Regions from separate parts of the Micromonospora fiedleri genome, predicted to be linked through region 2. Evidence: riboswitches for the same ligand, from Rfam matches in the RefSeq annotation. Region 2 holds a riboswitch; each other region holds the start of a gene.
What was found. Region 2 has a riboswitch for cobalamin ahead of JMF97_RS26330 (ribonucleoside-diphosphate reductase subunit alpha). Riboswitches for the same ligand answer to the same signal wherever they lie in the genome.

Region 1: another riboswitch for cobalamin. It lies ahead of metE (5-methyltetrahydropteroyltriglutamate--homocysteine S-methyltransferase); the one in region 2 lies ahead of JMF97_RS26330 (ribonucleoside-diphosphate reductase subunit alpha).
Region 3: another riboswitch for cobalamin. It lies ahead of JMF97_RS11590 (ABC transporter substrate-binding protein); the one in region 2 lies ahead of JMF97_RS26330 (ribonucleoside-diphosphate reductase subunit alpha).

Annotation. Positions count from the first base shown of each region.
Region 1 covers NZ_JAETXL010000019.1:15,188-20,641, forward strand. Annotated here, with positions in the region: gene JMF97_RS29630 (fatty acid desaturase family protein) at 1-456, opposite strand, end outside; gene JMF97_RS29635 (sensor histidine kinase) at 566-1,873, shown strand; gene JMF97_RS29640 (response regulator transcription factor) at 1,825-2,460, shown strand; cobalamin riboswitch at 2,770-2,981, shown strand; gene metE (5-methyltetrahydropteroyltriglutamate--homocysteine S-methyltransferase) at 3,095-5,332, shown strand.
Region 2 covers NZ_JAETXL010000011.1:90,473-95,926, reverse strand. Annotated here, with positions in the region: gene JMF97_RS26335 (endo-1,4-beta-xylanase) at 1-1,927, opposite strand, end outside; cobalamin riboswitch at 2,168-2,373, shown strand; gene JMF97_RS26330 (ribonucleoside-diphosphate reductase subunit alpha) at 2,509-4,884, shown strand; gene JMF97_RS26325 (ribonucleotide-diphosphate reductase subunit beta) at 4,932-5,454, shown strand, end outside.
Region 3 covers NZ_JAETXL010000004.1:144,680-150,133, reverse strand. Annotated here, with positions in the region: gene mqnE (aminofutalosine synthase MqnE) at 1-667, shown strand, start outside; gene JMF97_RS11605 (hypothetical protein) at 747-1,169, shown strand; gene JMF97_RS11600 (DUF4229 domain-containing protein) at 1,244-1,597, shown strand; gene JMF97_RS11595 (M14 family metallopeptidase) at 1,761-3,641, shown strand; cobalamin riboswitch at 3,770-3,903, shown strand; gene JMF97_RS11590 (ABC transporter substrate-binding protein) at 3,989-4,924, shown strand; gene JMF97_RS11585 (FecCD family ABC transporter permease) at 4,956-5,454, shown strand, end outside.

The DNA of each region.
Region 1 (5,454 bases), on a different contig from region 2:
TCCGCGCCGGCCGACCGCCGACTCGGTGGTCCAGACGAGCACCTCGGGAGCCACGTCCGGGTCGAGGTCGTCGTGGTTGGGGTTGTTGTGGTGACGGGTGTGCTTGTCCATCCACCAGCCGTAGCTCATGCCGATGCCGAGATTGCCGGCCAGCAGTCCGGCGACCGCGCTCGGACGTCTGGTGCGGAACACCTGGCGGTGCGCCAGGTCGTGCGCCACGAGTGCGACCTGGGCGAACGTGACGGCGAGGAACACGGCGGTGATCATCTGCCACCAGGAGGAGCCGATGAGGAAGAAGGCCGCCCAGCCGCCGACGAACATCAGCGTGACGATGCTCAGCCGGACGACGTAGTAGGCGGGCCGGCGGCGCATCAACCCGGCGTCGGTGATCCGGCGGGACAGGACGGCGAAGTCACTGCCGGTCGTCGACTGCGACGGTCTCGTGGTAGTCGTCATGATTCCAGCAGACCGCCTCGGACGGGCGCTGTCAGGAACGCTGTCACCCCGCCGATCAGGGGTGCTAGCACCCCCGAGAAACGGCGGTCTTGCGGGCACAATGGCACCCGTGGACGTGGCCGGGCCTGACGAGCGGACGTACGAGTGGGCGCGTCGGGGTGTACGCGCGGTGCTCGCCGGTCTGGCCGCGATCGGCCTGGCCCTGGCCAACGTCGCGCTGCTCGTCGTATCGCTGCTGGCGCTGGTCCTGGTCCCGGTGCCGCTGCTCGGCATGGCGCTGGTGTCCTGGACGACGACGCTGGTCCGTAAGCGAGCGGATCTCGAACGCCGGCGTGCCGCCTGGGCCGGGGTCCCGGTGCCACGCCCCTACCAGCCGCCCCCGCAGCGGGGCATCGTCGGCGGCTGGCGGCGCTTCCGATGGATCGTCACGGACCCGGCCACCTGGCGCGACCTCGCCTGGCTGCTGCCCGGCGGGATCGTCGGGGCCACCCTCGGCGCGATCTCACTGGCCGTGCCGCTGTACGGGATCATGGGTCTGACGCTGACACCGCTGTGGATCTGGCTCGGCACCGACTGGTACGGCTACGGCACCGTCTGGTCCATCGACACATTCGGTGAAGGGCTGATCTGCCTGCCGCAAGGCGCCGCCATCCTGGCCGGCGGTCTGTGGGTGGCGCCCTGGCTACGGCGCGCCGACGCGTACTTCGCCCGACTCCTGCTCGCACCGACCAAGGCCGCCGAACTTCGCCTGCGGGTCACCCAGCTGACCGCGACGCGCGCCGACACGGTGGACGCCCAGGCAGCTGAGCTGCGTCGCATCGAGCGCGACCTGCACGACGGCATCCAGGCGCGGCTCGTCTCGCTGGGCATGACGATCGGTCTCGCCGACGAACTGATCGACCGGAACCCGGCCGCAGCCCACGAGATGCTCGCGGAAGCGCGTGAAGCGAGCAGCGCCGCACTTGTCGAGCTGCGGCACCTGGTCCGGGGCATCCACCCACCCGTGTTGGCCGAACGCGGGCTGGACGGCGCGGTGCGGGCGTTGGCGCTCAGCCTGCCCGTGCCGATCACAGTCGATGTCGACCTGCCCGGCCGCCTCGACACACCGGTCGAGTCGGCCGCGTACTTCGCCGTCGCGGAGACGCTTACCAACATGGTCCGCCACAGCGGTGCCCACACCGGATCGGTGTCCCTGCGGCACACGGACGCAACGCTGACGATGGTGGTCTCCGACGACGGCGTGGGCGGCGGCGACCCCGCGGCCGGCACCGGTCTGCGGGGCATCGAACGCCGCCTGGCCGCCTTCGATGGCACGATGGCCCTGTCGAGTCCGCTCGGAGGGCCCACCGTCATCACCATGGAGTTGCCGTGCGCGTTGTCATCGCCGAGGACCACGCGCTCCTCCGGGACGGGCTGACCCGAATCCTGCGGGCCTACGACTTCGACGTCGTCGCCGCCGTCGACAACGGCCCGGCCCTGCTGCCCGCCCTGACCACCCACCGGCCCCAGGTGGCGGTCATCGACGTCCGTCTCCCGCCGACATTCACCGACGAAGGTCTGCAGGCTGCGATCGCCGCTCGTACCCAGATTCCCGGCCTGCCCATCCTCGTGCTCTCCCAGCACGTCGAGCCCTTGTACGCCCGCGAACTGCTCAGCACGCCACACGGCGGCGTGGGCTACCTGCTCAAGGACCGCGTGTCCCACGTCGGCGAGTTCGTCGACGCCGTGCGCCGGGTCGCCGCCGGCGGTACCGCCATGGACCATGAAGTCATCTCGCAACTCCTCGCCCGCCGAGAGCCGCTGGCGGTGCTCACCCCCAGAGAACGCGACGTCCTCGGTGAAATGGCCGAAGGTCGCTCCAACGCGGCGATCGGAGCCAAGCTCCGCATCACCGAGAAGGCCGTGAGCAAACACATCAACAACATATTCACCAAACTCGACATGCCGCCCTCCGATGACGACAACCGGCGCGTCCTCGCCGTCCTGGCGTACCTCAACGCCTGAGCGGGTGGAAGGCGGACGCCAGCGCCGGCCGGCCGCATCCGGCCTGGGTCACTTGGGTACGTCCGTGTGGGGCTGTCAAACGAACGGCCCTGCGTCGGGACTGTACGAGTAGCGGCTGACCGGCCGATCAAGGGAGAGACGCCATGCTGGTCGATCAGCCGAGACGACCAACGCGTACACACCAAACGCCTCGAACCTTCGACACACCGGCCCGTACCACGTCCGACACGCCACCGACCCCGGCGTCCTCGACCTGACATCCATCCCGCACGTCGGACAGCATGACGCGGAGACGACCGACAGGCCCGTACGATGGCGAGCGGCGCTGGTTCGCCCCATCCCGCCAGGGTGGGGTGTCGTAAGAGGGAACCCGGTGAGAGACCGGGACTGCCCCGCAGCGGTGAGTGGGAACGACCGCCGTCAACGAAGCACTGGACCGCCAGGTCCGGGAAGCGACGGCCAGTAGGTGACCTCGTGTCATGCCCGCGAGTCCGAAGACCTGCCAGCGCTGCGCACGCCACCGGTGTGCGCCGCCGGCGGCCTCTCGGGAGGGCCAGGGCGGAAGCGGGCACCGTGAGACGTGCCTACCTTCCCTCCCGGGTCCGCTGGGCACTTCGAGGGAAGGACCCCACAGGTGACTACCGCATTCGGCCAGAGCACTGTGCTCGGCTACCCGCGTATCGGCGTCGATCGTGAGCTGAAGAAGGCCGTCGAGGCGTACTGGGCCGGCACCATCGACGTCGACGCTCTGGAAAGCACCGCCGCCGGGCTGCGCGCGCAGGTGTGGCGGACGCTGCACGACGCCCGCCTCGACGCGATCCCGTCGAACACGTTCTCCTACTACGACCAGGTCCTCGACACGGCCGTCGCCGTCGGCGCGATCCCCACCCGCTTCGCCCGGCTGGGCCTGCCCGCGCTGGACACCTACTTCGCCATGGCCCGCGGCGTCGACGCCGAGCCGGCGCTGGAACTGACGAAGTGGTTCGACACCAACTACCACTACCTGGTGCCGGAGATCGGCCCCGACACCGTCTTCACCGCGAACCCGGCGAAGGCGCTGGGTGAGCACGCCGAGGCCCGCGACCTGGGCATCACCACCCGACCGGTGTTCATCGGGCCGGCCACGTTCCTGCTGCTGGCCAAGGGCGACGATCCGTTCGCCCGGCTCGACGACCTGGTCGACACGTACGCCGCGATCCTCACGGCACTCGCCGAGGCGGGGGTGGCCTGGATCCAGCTGGACGAGCCCGCCTACGTCGCCGACCGCACCCCGGCCGAGATCGACGCCCTACGCCGCGCCTACATCCGGCTCGGTGAACTCACGCACCGGCCGAAGATCTTCGTCGCCACCTACTTCGGTGACCTCGGCGCCGCCCTGCCGGCGCTACTGGACACCCCGGTCGAAGCAATCGGCCTGGACCTGGTCGCCGGCCCGGGCAACCTCGACCGACTCGCCGCCGCCGGCCCACTGGCCGGCAGGACCATCGTCGCCGGCCTGGTCGACGGACGAAACATCTGGCGTACCGACCTGCGCGCCGCGATCGCGGCCGGAGCGACGGTCGCCGGGCTGGCCGACCACGTCGCCGTGTCCACGTCCTGCTCCCTGCTGCACGTCCCGGTCGACCTGACCGCCGAAGCCCGCCTCGACCCCCGGTTGGCCGCGCGGCTCGCGTTCGCCCGGCAGAAGGTCGACGAAGTCGTCCTGCTCGGCCGCGCGTTGCGCGACGGCACCACCGCGCTGCCCGCACCGCTGCCGGCCATCCCGGCGGCCTGGCGCCACGACGACGTCCGCGGACGCCTCGCCGCACTGCGCCCCACCGACCGGCAGCGCGGCGACTACGCCAGCCGGGCGGCCCGCCAGCAGGAACGGCTGGGGCTGCCGGAGCTGCCGACCACCACGATCGGGTCGTTCCCGCAGACCACCGAGCTGCGCAAGGCCCGCGCCGCACACCGCGCCGGCAGCCTCGACGACGCCGGCTACGCGTCGCGGATGCGCGCCGAGGTCGAGCATGTCATCCGGCTGCAGGAGCAGTTGGGTCTGGATGTGCTCGTGCACGGCGAACCGGAACGCAACGACATGGTGCAGTACTTCGGCGAGCAGCTCGACGGTTTCGCCGCCACCGAACACGGCTGGGTGCAGTCGTACGGCTCCCGCTGTGTCCGGCCGCCGATCATCTACGGCGACGTGGCGCGCAGGGCACCGATGACGGTGGAGTGGTCCACCTACGCGCAGTCGCTGACCAGCAAGCCGGTCAAGGGGATGCTCACCGGCCCGGTCACCATCCTGGCCTGGTCCTTCGTCCGTACCGACCAGCCTGTCGCGGACACTGCCGACCAGGTCGCGCTCGCCCTGCGGGACGAGTGCCACGACCTGGAGTCGGCAGGAATCCGGGTCATCCAGGTCGACGAACCGGCGTTGCGCGAAACGCTGCCGCTGCGCAAGGCCGACCAGAAGGCATACCTGGACTGGGCCGTCGGCGCGTTCCGACTGGCCACCAGCGGCGTCGCCGACGACACCCAGATCCACACCCACCTGTGCTACTCGGAGTTCGGTGAGGTGATCACCGCCATCGACGCCCTCGACGCCGACGTCACCAGCATCGAGGCGTCCCGGTCGAAGATGGAGATCCTCGACGACCTCGCCGCGATCGGCTACCGCCGGGGCGTCGGCCCCGGGATCTGGGACATCCACTCACCCCGGGTGCCGCCGCGTGAGGAGATGGTCGAGGCGCTACACCGGGCGGTCGCGGCCGTGCCGGCCCGACGGTTGTGGGTCAACCCGGACTGCGGCCTGAAGACCCGCAGCTATCCCGAGGTCGAAGCGTCGCTGCGGCACCTGGTCGCGGCTGCCGCCGAGGTACGCGGACACTGAGATCGCCACCCCGGGCGGGCCTCCTGGTAGGTCCGCCCGGTCTACCCAGCCCAGCTTCCCAACCTCCGTCATCACGGGAGCGAGGATGAGGAGTCGTGGTGCAGCTGAGGACAAGCGGGCAC
Region 2 (5,454 bases):
AGCCCTGGTCGATGAACTTCGCCTGGGTGGCCGGGGTGCCGGTGGTGACGTCGAGTTCGGTGACGGCCTGGGTGACCGGCAGATCCGCGAACGTCTCCAACGCGGTCTCCAGGGCGCTGACCGGCATGGCCAGCGAGACGTGGAACTGGTGACCCACCCCGTGCACCGGCACACCACGGGCGAGCAGGCGCTGCACCAGGGCCAGGTAACGGGCCTGCTTGCCGCTCTGCTCGGTGTTGTAGTCGTTGATGAACAGGGTGACCGGACGGTCGGCGCCCTCGGCGGCGTACACGTCGTTGAACGCCTCGTCGGCGTATTCGAAGGTCAGGTCGATGAAGCTCTCACCGAGGATCCGGTACCACTCGCTGCGACGCAGACCGTCGCTGTACTCGCCGCTGTCGCTGACCACCTCGTTGACCGCGTCGAAGGCGTACAGCGGGTTGGTGGGGGAGCCGAAGGGGCCGTACCGCTCGCTCATCGACTCGGCGACGTTGAAGATGTGCGTACGCAGCCGATCCCGCAGCACCTGCTGGTCGGCCGCCGAGGTGGTCAACGGCTGGCCGGCAGAGTCGGTGAAGAACCAGGCCGGGGTCTGGCTGTGCCACACCAGCACGTGCCCGTAGACACGCAGGTCGTTGTCGCGGGCGAAGTCCATCATGGTCAGCGCCTGCTCGTGCGGGCGGAAGTTGCCCGCCTCGTCGTACCAGGCCTCCGGCTTCATGTGGTTCTCGGCCGTGATCTGGTTGAAGTGCCGGGTCAGCAGCTGGGCGGGAGCACCGATCGTCTCCCGGCTGTCGATGGCCACGCCGACCGGGAAGTCGGTGGTCTCGTACAGCGGGGTGAGGTCCTCGATGACCGGCGGCTCGGGCACCTGGACGACGATGTCGTCGGCCAGGAAGTCGCTGGTGTTGCCGGTCACGTCCTCGCCCTGCCAGCGGGTCTCGAAGTAGAGGAAGGCGCTGTCCGCCGCCGGCATGGTGAACCGGGCGGTCACCTCCGTCCAGCCGGAGTTGGTGATCGTCTCGAACTGGGCGAGGGTGCTGAACGACTGACTGTCCCCGGTGGTGCTGGCCAGGCTGAGCCAGATCTGGTCGGCCGGCTGACCTGCGGCGAACCGCAGCCACGCGCTGAGCTCGTAGGTGACACCCGCGGTGAACAGGCCGGTCACGTCGCGGCCCAGGCCGGCGCCCTGGTTCACCCGGTCGGTGACCAGTACGGCGGAGGTGCCGCCGTGCGCGACGTCGGTGAGGGTGACCGTCGGGGCACCCGGACCGCCGTCGCGGGGTCCCCAACCGTCGAGGCCGTCCTCGAAGTCGGTGTCGATGACGATCGTGCCCGGCTCCGGCCCGCCCCCGCCGCCGTCCAGCGCGGTGATCAGGACGTCGTCGAGCAGGAACGGGGTGTTGCCTTCCGCCTCCACGTAGAGGGTGGCGGCGTCCAGGCCGGTGGGCAGGGTGTACTCGCCGCCGATGCGTACCCACTCGTCGGCGGTGGTGGTGACGTTGTCGCCGATCCAGGTGTAGGTGTTCTCGCCGCCACCGGCCGGGGTGGACTCGACGGTGAAGTGCACGCCGGCGCTGCCCTCGGTGCCGGTCGGAAGTTTCGCCCAGGCGGTGACCGTGTACCGGTTGCCGGGCCGCATCAGCGCGGTCGCGCTCGTGGCCGGTCCCTGCCAGTTGGCGGTACGGCCGGTGACCGAGAGGCTGCCGTCGCTGTCGTGACCCTCGTCGGCGATGGCGAGGGTCACGTCACCGCGTGGCCCCCAGGGGGCGTACGAGCCGGACTCGAAGTCGTTGCTGAGCACGACCTCGTCGGCCGCGGCCGGGGTGGGGGCGACGGTGATGGCCGCGACGAGCGCGGCCGAACAGAGTACGGCGAAAGCTCGTGATCGGCGTCGTGATCGTTGGGACGGATTCCACAGGCGCATCGACTGGTCCCTTACGCAAATTGGACAGTGGTGGGGGTGCCTGACGTCGGGTTTCCGGACAGATCCAAGCGCGTGCATGCTATGTCGACCCGATTGGCATAGCCAGAACTTCCGGAAGTTTTCGGAAAGATGCGTGGGGTCGGTGGCCTCGGCGGCTGCCGTCGCGCTCGGGCGGATGATTCGATCGACACGCGTGGCGACACAGCATGTGGTGTTGAGGTTCCTGGCCAGTTCCCATATATAGTGGTGCCCGCAGCTGGTTCGGCAGTCACTCCACGACGGCCGAGGCAAGAGGGAACCCGGTGGAATTCCGGGACTGCCCCGCAGCGGTGAGTGGGAACGACCGCCGTCAACGAAGCACTGGGCCCGCCAGGTCTGGGAAGCGACGGCCAGTAGGCACGAACACGCCCACGAGTCCGAAGACCTGCCAGCGCGCCGCACGCGTACGTGTGCGGCGGTCGAAGGCCGCGCGGGACGGCCGACGCCATCAGTTGGTCGTCGACGGCACCCAGTCCGTCCGGTGACCGGCGGCGTCCTCCCGCGTGCCCGTCGACCTTCACCGACCGGTACGAGGAGGGACCATGACGGTGACCCGGGAACAGGCGGGGCCGGAGCAACGCCGGCACGTGATGCAGGTGCGTAAACGCAACGGCGACACCGAGCCGGTGGACGTCAACAAGATCGTCAAGGCGGTGGAGCGCTGGGTCACCGACCTGGACGAGATCGACCCGCTGCGGGTGGCGACGAAGACGATCAGCGGCCTGTACGACGGCGCGACCACCGCGGAGCTGGACAAGCTGTCGATCCAGACGGCCGCCGAGCTGATCGGTGAGGAGCCGCAGTACTCCAGGCTCGCGGCGCGGCTGCTGGCCGCGTTCGTCGACAAGGAGGTACGCGGCCAGCAGGTGGCCAGCTTCAGCCAGTCCATCCGGTACGCCCACGGCCTGGGGCTGATCGGCGACGCCACCGCTGCGTTCGTGGCCCGCAACGCCCGCAAGCTGGACGACGCCGTCGACCCGGCGGGGGATCTGCGGTTCGAGTACTTCGGGCTGCGCACCGTCGCCGACCGATACCTGCTGCGGCATCCGCAGACCCGGCAGGTGGTGGAGACCCCGCAGTACTGGCTGCTGCGGGTCGCCTGCGGGCTGTCCCAGACGCCGGGCGAGGCGATCGGCTTCTACCGGCTGATGTCCAGCCTGGCCTATCTGCCGAGTTCGCCGACGCTGTTCAACTCCGGCACCCGACACACCCAGATGTCGTCGTGTTTCCTCGTCGACTCGCCGCGCGACGAACTCGACTCGATCTACGAGCGCTACCACCAGGTGGCGAAGCTGTCGAAGTTCTCCGGTGGGATCGGCATCTCCTGGACCCGGGTGCGGGGCCGGGGCGCGTTGATCCGGGGCACCAACGGCAGGTCGAACGGCATCGTGCCGTTCCTCAAGACCCTCGACGCCGGGGTGGCGGCGGTCAACCAGGGCGGCCGGCGCAAGGGCGCGGCCTGCGTCTACCTGGAACCCTGGCACCCGGACATCGAGGAGTTCCTGGAGCTGCGGGACAACACCGGGGAGGAGTCGAGGCGTACGCACAACCTGAACCTGGCCAACTGGATCCCGGACGAGTTCATGCGCCGGGTGGAGGCCGACGGCGACTGGTCGCTGATCGACCCCTCCGACGCGCCGGAGTTGCCCGACCTGTACGGCGAGGCGTTCGACGAGGCGTACCGGGCGGCGGAGAAGAAGGCGGTCCGTACCGTCAAGGCCCGCGACCTGTACGGGCGGATGATGCGCACCCTCGCGCAGACCGGCAACGGGTGGATGACGTTCAAGGACGCGGCCAACCGGCTGTCCAACCAGACCGGCGCGCCGGGCAACACCATCCACCTGTCGAACCTGTGCACCGAGATCCTGGAGGTCAACAGCGACACCGAGACGGCGGTGTGCAACCTCGGGTCGATCAACCTGGCCGCGCACGTCAGCGCGGACGGCATCGACTGGGAGAAGCTGCGCGCCACCGTCCGCACGGCGGTGCTCTTCCTCGATCGGGTCATCGACATCAACTACTACCCGGCCGAGCAGGCGGCGGCGTCGAACCCGCGCTGGCGACCGGTCGGGCTCGGGCTGATGGGCCTGCAGGACGCCTTCTTCACCCTGCGCATGCCGTTCGACTCCACCCCGGCCCGGGAGCTGTCCAGCCGGGTGCAGGAGGAGATCCTGCTGACCGCCCTGGAGACCTCAGCACAGCTCGCCCATCAGTTCGGCCCGCACCCGGCGTACGCGCAGACCCGGGCCGCGCGCGGTGAGCTGCACCCGGACCTGTGGGGCGCCGACCTCACCCAGGTCGAGCGGTGGGCGGCGCTGCGCGAGACGATCGCCGCGCACGGCCTGCGGAACTCGCTGCTGGTGGCCATCGCGCCGACGGCCACCATCGCCTCGATCGCCGGCTGCTACGAGTGCATCGAACCGCAGGTGTCCAACCTGTTCAAACGCGAGACGATGTCCGGCGAGTTCCTCCAGATCAACACCTACCTGGTACGCGAACTCAAGGCGCGCGGGCTGTGGACGGCATCGATCCGCGACCAGATCAAACGCGCCGAAGGGTCGGTGCAGGGCATCGCCGAGCTGCCCGACGAGGTACGGCAGCTGTTCCGCACCGCGTGGGAACTGCCGCAACGGGCGCTGATCGACCTGGCCGCCGCCCGGGCCCCGTTCATCGACCAGTCGCAGTCGCTGAACCTGTTCATCAGCGCGCCGACCATCGGCAAACTCTCCTCGATGTACCTCTACGCCTGGAAGTCCGGGCTGAAGACCACCTACTACCTGCGGTCGCGTCCGGCGACCCGGATCCAGCAGGCCACCGTCGCGGTCACCCCGACCGCCCCGGCGATCGTCGCCGTCGGCGACGACGAGGCGTTGGCCTGCTCCCTGGAGAACCCCGAGAGCTGCGAGGCCTGCCAGTGACCACCGTTTCCGAAACCCAGACCCGGCACCTGCTGCTCGACCCGGGCATGGACCTGACCCTGCGGCCAATGCGCTACCCGCAGTTCTTCGACCGCTTCAAGGACGCGATCAAGAACACCTGGACGGTGGAGGAGGTGGACCTGCACGCCGACCTCGCCGACCTGGCCAAGCTCTCCCCGGCCGAACAGCACCTGGTGTCCCGGCTCGTCGCGTTCTTCGCCACCGGCGACACCATCGTCGCCAACAACCTGGTGCTCAACCTCTACCAGCACGTCAACTCCCCGGAGGGCCGGCTGTACCTGTCCCGGCAGCTGTTCGAGGAGGCGGTGCACGTCCAGTTCTACCTGAACCTGCTCGACACCTACGTGCCCGACGAGAAGCAACGGTACGAGGCGTTCGCGGCGGTGGAGAACATCCCGTCGATCGCCCGCAAGGCCGAGTTCTGCTTCAAATGGATCGACTCCATCTTCGAGCTGCGCGAGCTGAAGACCCGCGCCGACCGCCGTGCCTTCCTGCTCAACCTGATCTGCTTCGCCGCCTGCATCGAAGGACTGTTCTTCTACGGCGCCT
Region 3 (5,454 bases), on a different contig from region 2:
TCTGGAGTCGTTGACCGGCGGTGGCGCGGAGATCTTCGACTGGGAGATCCGGCAGCACATCGTCGACCACGCCTGCCACTGGGAGGACTGGTCGCGGATCCACCGGCTGGCCCACAGCAAGGGCATGAAGACGCCGTCCACGATGCTCTACGGCCACATCGAGGAGCCCCGGCACCGGGTCGACCACGTGCTGCGGCTGCGCGAGTTGCAGGACGAGACCGGCGGTTTCCAGGTCTTCATCCCGCTGCGCTACCAGCACGACTTCGTGGACTCGGCGGACGGCAAGATCCGTAACCGGATCCAGGCCCGCACCACGATGGCCTCGCCGGCCGAGTCGCTGAAGACCTTCGCGGTCTCCCGGCTGCTGTTCGACAACGTCCCGCACGTCAAGTGCTTCTGGGTGATGCACGGGCTCTCGGTGGCTCAGTTGTCGCTCAACTTCGGGGTGGACGACCTGGACGGCTCCGTCGTGGAATACAAGATCACCCACGACGCCGACTCGTACGGCACGCCGAACACCATGCACCGCGACGACCTGCTGCACATGATCTGGGACGCCGGTTTCCGCCCGGTCGAGCGCAACACCCGCTACGAGGTGGTCCGCGAGTACGACGCCGCGCCGACCCTGGCGCAGCGTCGGGCCGAGCCGCAGCAGGTCTGGGCCTGACCTCTCGACGCGTCGGCCGGTGCCCTCGCGCTGGCCAGCGCGAGGGCGTCGACCCGGCTCGCGTACCCTCGTCTGCGAGATGAGCGAGCAGCAGAGCACCTTTCCCCGGCGGGACGCCGAGGGGCGCATCCAACACCTGGGTGACCTGATCGGCGTGGCGCTGGCCGGTGCGGTCATCGGGATGCTGGTGCTGGTGCTCTTCGACGGGGCCTTCGCCTGGTTCGGTGCCGGTGATTTCGGCCAGGCCAACGGCTGGCTGGCGGTGATCCTGCCCGCCTGGCTCTTCTGGGAGGACTTCCGGTCCTGGGAGTTCGGTGCCCCCCGGGTGGTGGCCGCGTTGGTGGCCGTCGCGGTGGCGGTGGTGTCCGGGCTGCTGGTGGCCGGGCTCGCGACCGGGCTGCCGCCGCTGGCGTCCGGCGGGTTGGCCGCGGTGACCTTTACCGTGGTCTACGCGCTGGTCTGGTTCCCCGGCGTGCGCTGGTTGGTCAACCGGACGAGCTGATCCGGATCGGGTGACCGCCCGGGGTGGGCTGGTCGGAACGCACATGGCGACGTGAACGAGCGGAGTGGATGAACGTGAGTGCGGCGGTCAAGTACACACTCGGCCGGGTCGGGTTGTTCGCGGTCGTGGTGGCGGCCCTCTGGCCGGTCGACATCGACATCTTCCTGAAGCTGATCGTGGCGCTGCTGTTCTCCGCCGCTCTGTCGTTCTTCCTGCTCAAGGGCTGGCGTGACGAGATGGCCGAGGAGATGGCCGCCGCCGCCGAACGACGCCGTGCCGAGAAGGAGCAACTGCGCTCCGCCCTGGCCGGCGACGACCAGGCCGCCACCGGTGACGCCGGCACCTCGACCGACCGGGCCACCGGTGACGCCGGTTCCTCGACCGAGCAGCCGGGCGGCTCCGATTCCGGGCGCGGTCCGTCGGCCTGAGCAGGCGCTCGGCGTCGTCGAGCATCCGTCGGCGGAACCATGTTGCCGACGTGAGGATCAGGTTGGGATGGGCGAAACAGCGATCGATGTTGATATGACCATGTGACCGGTGGTGGGCTGGCCGCTACCGAGCGGGAAAACCCGCGCCTCCAGGAGGTTGTCCATGGCCTTCCGATCCATCCCTGTCCGCCGGACGCTGGCGATGATCGTCGCCGCCGGTCTCGGCCTGCTCGCACTCTCCGCACCACCGGTCTCCGCCCGACCCGCACCGGACCGGGATGAACAGCCGGCTGCCGCGCCCTACCGGGTGCTCGGTCCGCGTACGCTTGCCGACCGCACCGCGGTCGCCCGCACCGGCGCCGCGATCGACTACTCCGAGCACGGGGTGCTGCACATCTCGGCCACCCGTGCCGAGGCTGCCGCGATCACCCGGCTCGGTTTCACGTTGGAGCCGATCGCCGCGCCGCCGACCGACCGTGGGCATGACCACGGGGACGTCGGCGCCCTGGCCTTCCCGCCGGCCGACGCGAACTACCACGACTACGCCGAGATGGTCGCCGTGGTCAACAAGGTCGTCGCGGACCACCCGGCGATCGCCCGCAAGATCAGCATCGGCACCTCGTACGAGGGTCGGGACCTGGTCGCGATCAAGATCTCCGACAACGTCGCCACTGACGAGAACGAGCCGGAGATCCTGTTCAACTCGCAGCAGCACGCCCGTGAGCACCTGACCGTCGAGATGGCCATCTACCTGATGAACCTCTTCACCGACAGCTACGGCTCGGACTCCCGGATCACCAACCTGGTCAACAACCGGGAGATCTGGATCGTGCCGTCGGTCAACCCGGACGGCAGCGAGTACGACATCGCCACCGGCTCCTACCGGTCCTGGCGCAAGAACCGCCAACCCAACAGCGGATCGTCGTACGTCGGCACGGACCTCAACCGCAACTGGAGCTACAACTGGGGCTGCTGCGGCGGTTCGTCCAGCTCGACCTCGTCGGACACCTACCGGGGTCCGTCGGCCTTCTCCGCCCCGGAGACCCAGGCGCTGCGCAACTTCGTCAACAGCCGGGTCGTCGGCGGAGTGCAGCAGATCAAGGCCAACATCGACTTCCACACCTACTCCGAGCTGGTGCTCTGGCCGTACGGCTACACCTACAACGACACCGCCACCGGGATGAACGCCGACCAGTACAACACCTTCGCCACCATCGGTCGGCAGATGGCCGCGACCAACAACTTCACCCCGCAGCAGTCCAGTGACCTGTACATCACCGACGGCAGCAGCATCGACTGGATGTGGGCGGTGCACGGCATCTGGGCGTACACCTTCGAGCTGTACCCGCGCTCGGCCTCCGGCGGCGGCTTCTACCCGCCCGACGAGGTGATCCCGCAGCAGACCTCGCGTAACCGTGAGGCGGTGCTCCTGCTCGCCGAGTACGCCGACTGCCCGTACCGGGCGATCAACAAGCAGGCCCAGTACTGCGGCGGTGGCAGCGGCGGTACGACTGTCTGGTCGGACACCTTCGAGACCAACACCGGCTGGACGATCAACCCCAACGGCACCGACACCGCGACGTCGGGCCAGTTCGAGCGGGGCGCCGCCCAGGCCACCAACTCCAGCGGGGCCAAGCAGCTCACCCCGTACGCCGGCAGCAACGACCTGGTCACCGGCCGGCTCGCCGGCTCGGCAGCCGGTGACTACGACGTGGACGGCGGCGTGACCAGCGCCCGCTCCCCGGCGATCACCCTGCCGTCGAGCGGCACGTTGACGCTCTCCCTGGCCTGGTACCTGGCCCACGGCTCGAACTCGTCGTCGGCCGACTACCTCCGGGTCAGCGTGGTGCACAACGGCGGCACCACGACCCTGCTCAGCCAGGCCGGTGCGGCCAGCAACCGCAACGGCGCCTGGACCACCTCGAACCTCAACCTCACCCCGTACGCGGGACAGTCGATCAGGATCCTGGTGGAGGCTGCGGACGCCTCGACGGCCAGCCTGGTCGAGGCGGCTGTGGACAACGTCACCATCACCGCCTCCTGAACCGACGGGGCCCCGCCACAACCCCCTCGCGCGGGGCCCCGTCCTCAGCAGTTGACTCGGGTACCAGATGCGTGGGTCGGCTCGACGTCGAGCCGACCCACGTGGCCGCTCCCCACGGCTCGGCGGGGCGGCCACCGGGCGTGCGCTACGGTTCTACCGACCCGCCACAGCGAAGTCGGTGTGAAACCGGCGCTGTCCCGCAACTGTGATGCCCCCCGAGTGGGGGACGAGCCAGGTCGCCTGTGGCGCGGTCGCGACACGCGCTCTCGAGGAAGGGCGCCTCGCCCACGGGTGCCGGTGGCTCCCTGTCGGCGAAGCACCACACTCCTCGACCGACAGGAGGACCGATGTTCAGACGTACCCCCCGGATTCTCGCCGCCACCCTCGCGGTGGCCGCGCTGGCGCTCGGTGCCTGCGCCGAGAAGACCACCGAGACCCCCACGGCCAGCGGCAGCCCGGCCGGCGGCGCCTTTCCCGTCACCGTCGGGTCGCTGACCCTGGAACAGCGTCCCGACAAGATCGTCTCGCTGGCGCCGACCGCCACCGAGATGCTCTTCGCGGTCGGCGCCGGCCCGCAGGTCGTCGCGGTCGACGACCAGTCCAACCACCCGGCCGACGCGCCGAAGACGGACCTGTCCGGCTACCAGCCCAACGCCGAGGCGATCGCCGCCAAGAACCCTGACCTGGTGGTGATCAGCGACGACCGGAACAAGATCGTCGACCAGCTGGCGGCGCTGAAGATCCCGGTCTACCTGACCCCCGCGGCGCAGACGCTCGACGACACGTACCAGCAGATCACCGACCTGGGCGTGCTCACCGGCAACGCCACCGCCGGCGCCGACGTCGTGCAGCGGATGAAGGACGACATCGCGAAGATCGTCGCCGAGGTGCCGCAGCGGGTTCAGGCACCCACCTACTTCCACGAGCTGGGCCCGGAGCTGTACACCGTCACCAGCAAGACCTTCATCGGCTCGATCTACTCCCTCGCCGGCCTGGAGAACATCGCCGACGCGGCCGACGCGGACGGCAAGAGCGGCGGCTACCCGCAGCTCTCCCAGGAGATGATCGTCGCGGCCAACCCGGACTTCGTCTTCCTCTCCGACGTCAAGTGCTGCCAGCAGAACGCCGCGACCGTCTCGGCGCGCAGCGGCTGGGCGGGCATCAACGCCGTACGCGAGGGCCAGATCGTGGAACTCGACGACGACATCGCCTCCCGCTGGGGCCCGCGCGTGGTGGACCTGCTGCGCGCCATCGTGGACGCCACCACCAAGGCCGAGAAGTGACGAACGGCAGGCGTTGACAGGGACCCTCCCCATGCGCCAGGCGTTGAAAAGGGGACCGTCCGTCTCGCCCGCGACCCGGCCGGCGGGCCTGCGGAAACGTTGGCTCGCCGCCGGTGTCGTCGCCGTACTCGTCGCGGTCGTCGCCGGTGTCTCACTCGGCCCGGTCAGCCTGCCCCCCGGCAGTGTCGCGCTCGAACTGCTCAACCTGCTGCCCGGGGTGCACCTCGACAGTGGACTGACCGAGCGGGAAGTCGCCATCGTCACCGAGCTGCGGTTGCCCCGGGTGGTGCTCGGACTGCTGGTCGGTGGGCTGCTCGCCCTGGCCGGCGGCGCCTACCAGGGGGTGTTCCGCAACCCGCTGGCCGACCCGTACCTGCTCGGGGTGGCCGCGGGAGCGGGGCTGGCGGTCACCGTCGTGCTGACCATCGGTGGCGTCGGGGCGGGCGGCGCGCTGACCGGCCTGCCGCCCACCATTCCGCTTGCCGCCTTCGTCGGCTCGCTCGGTGCGGTGATCATGACTTACCTGCTCG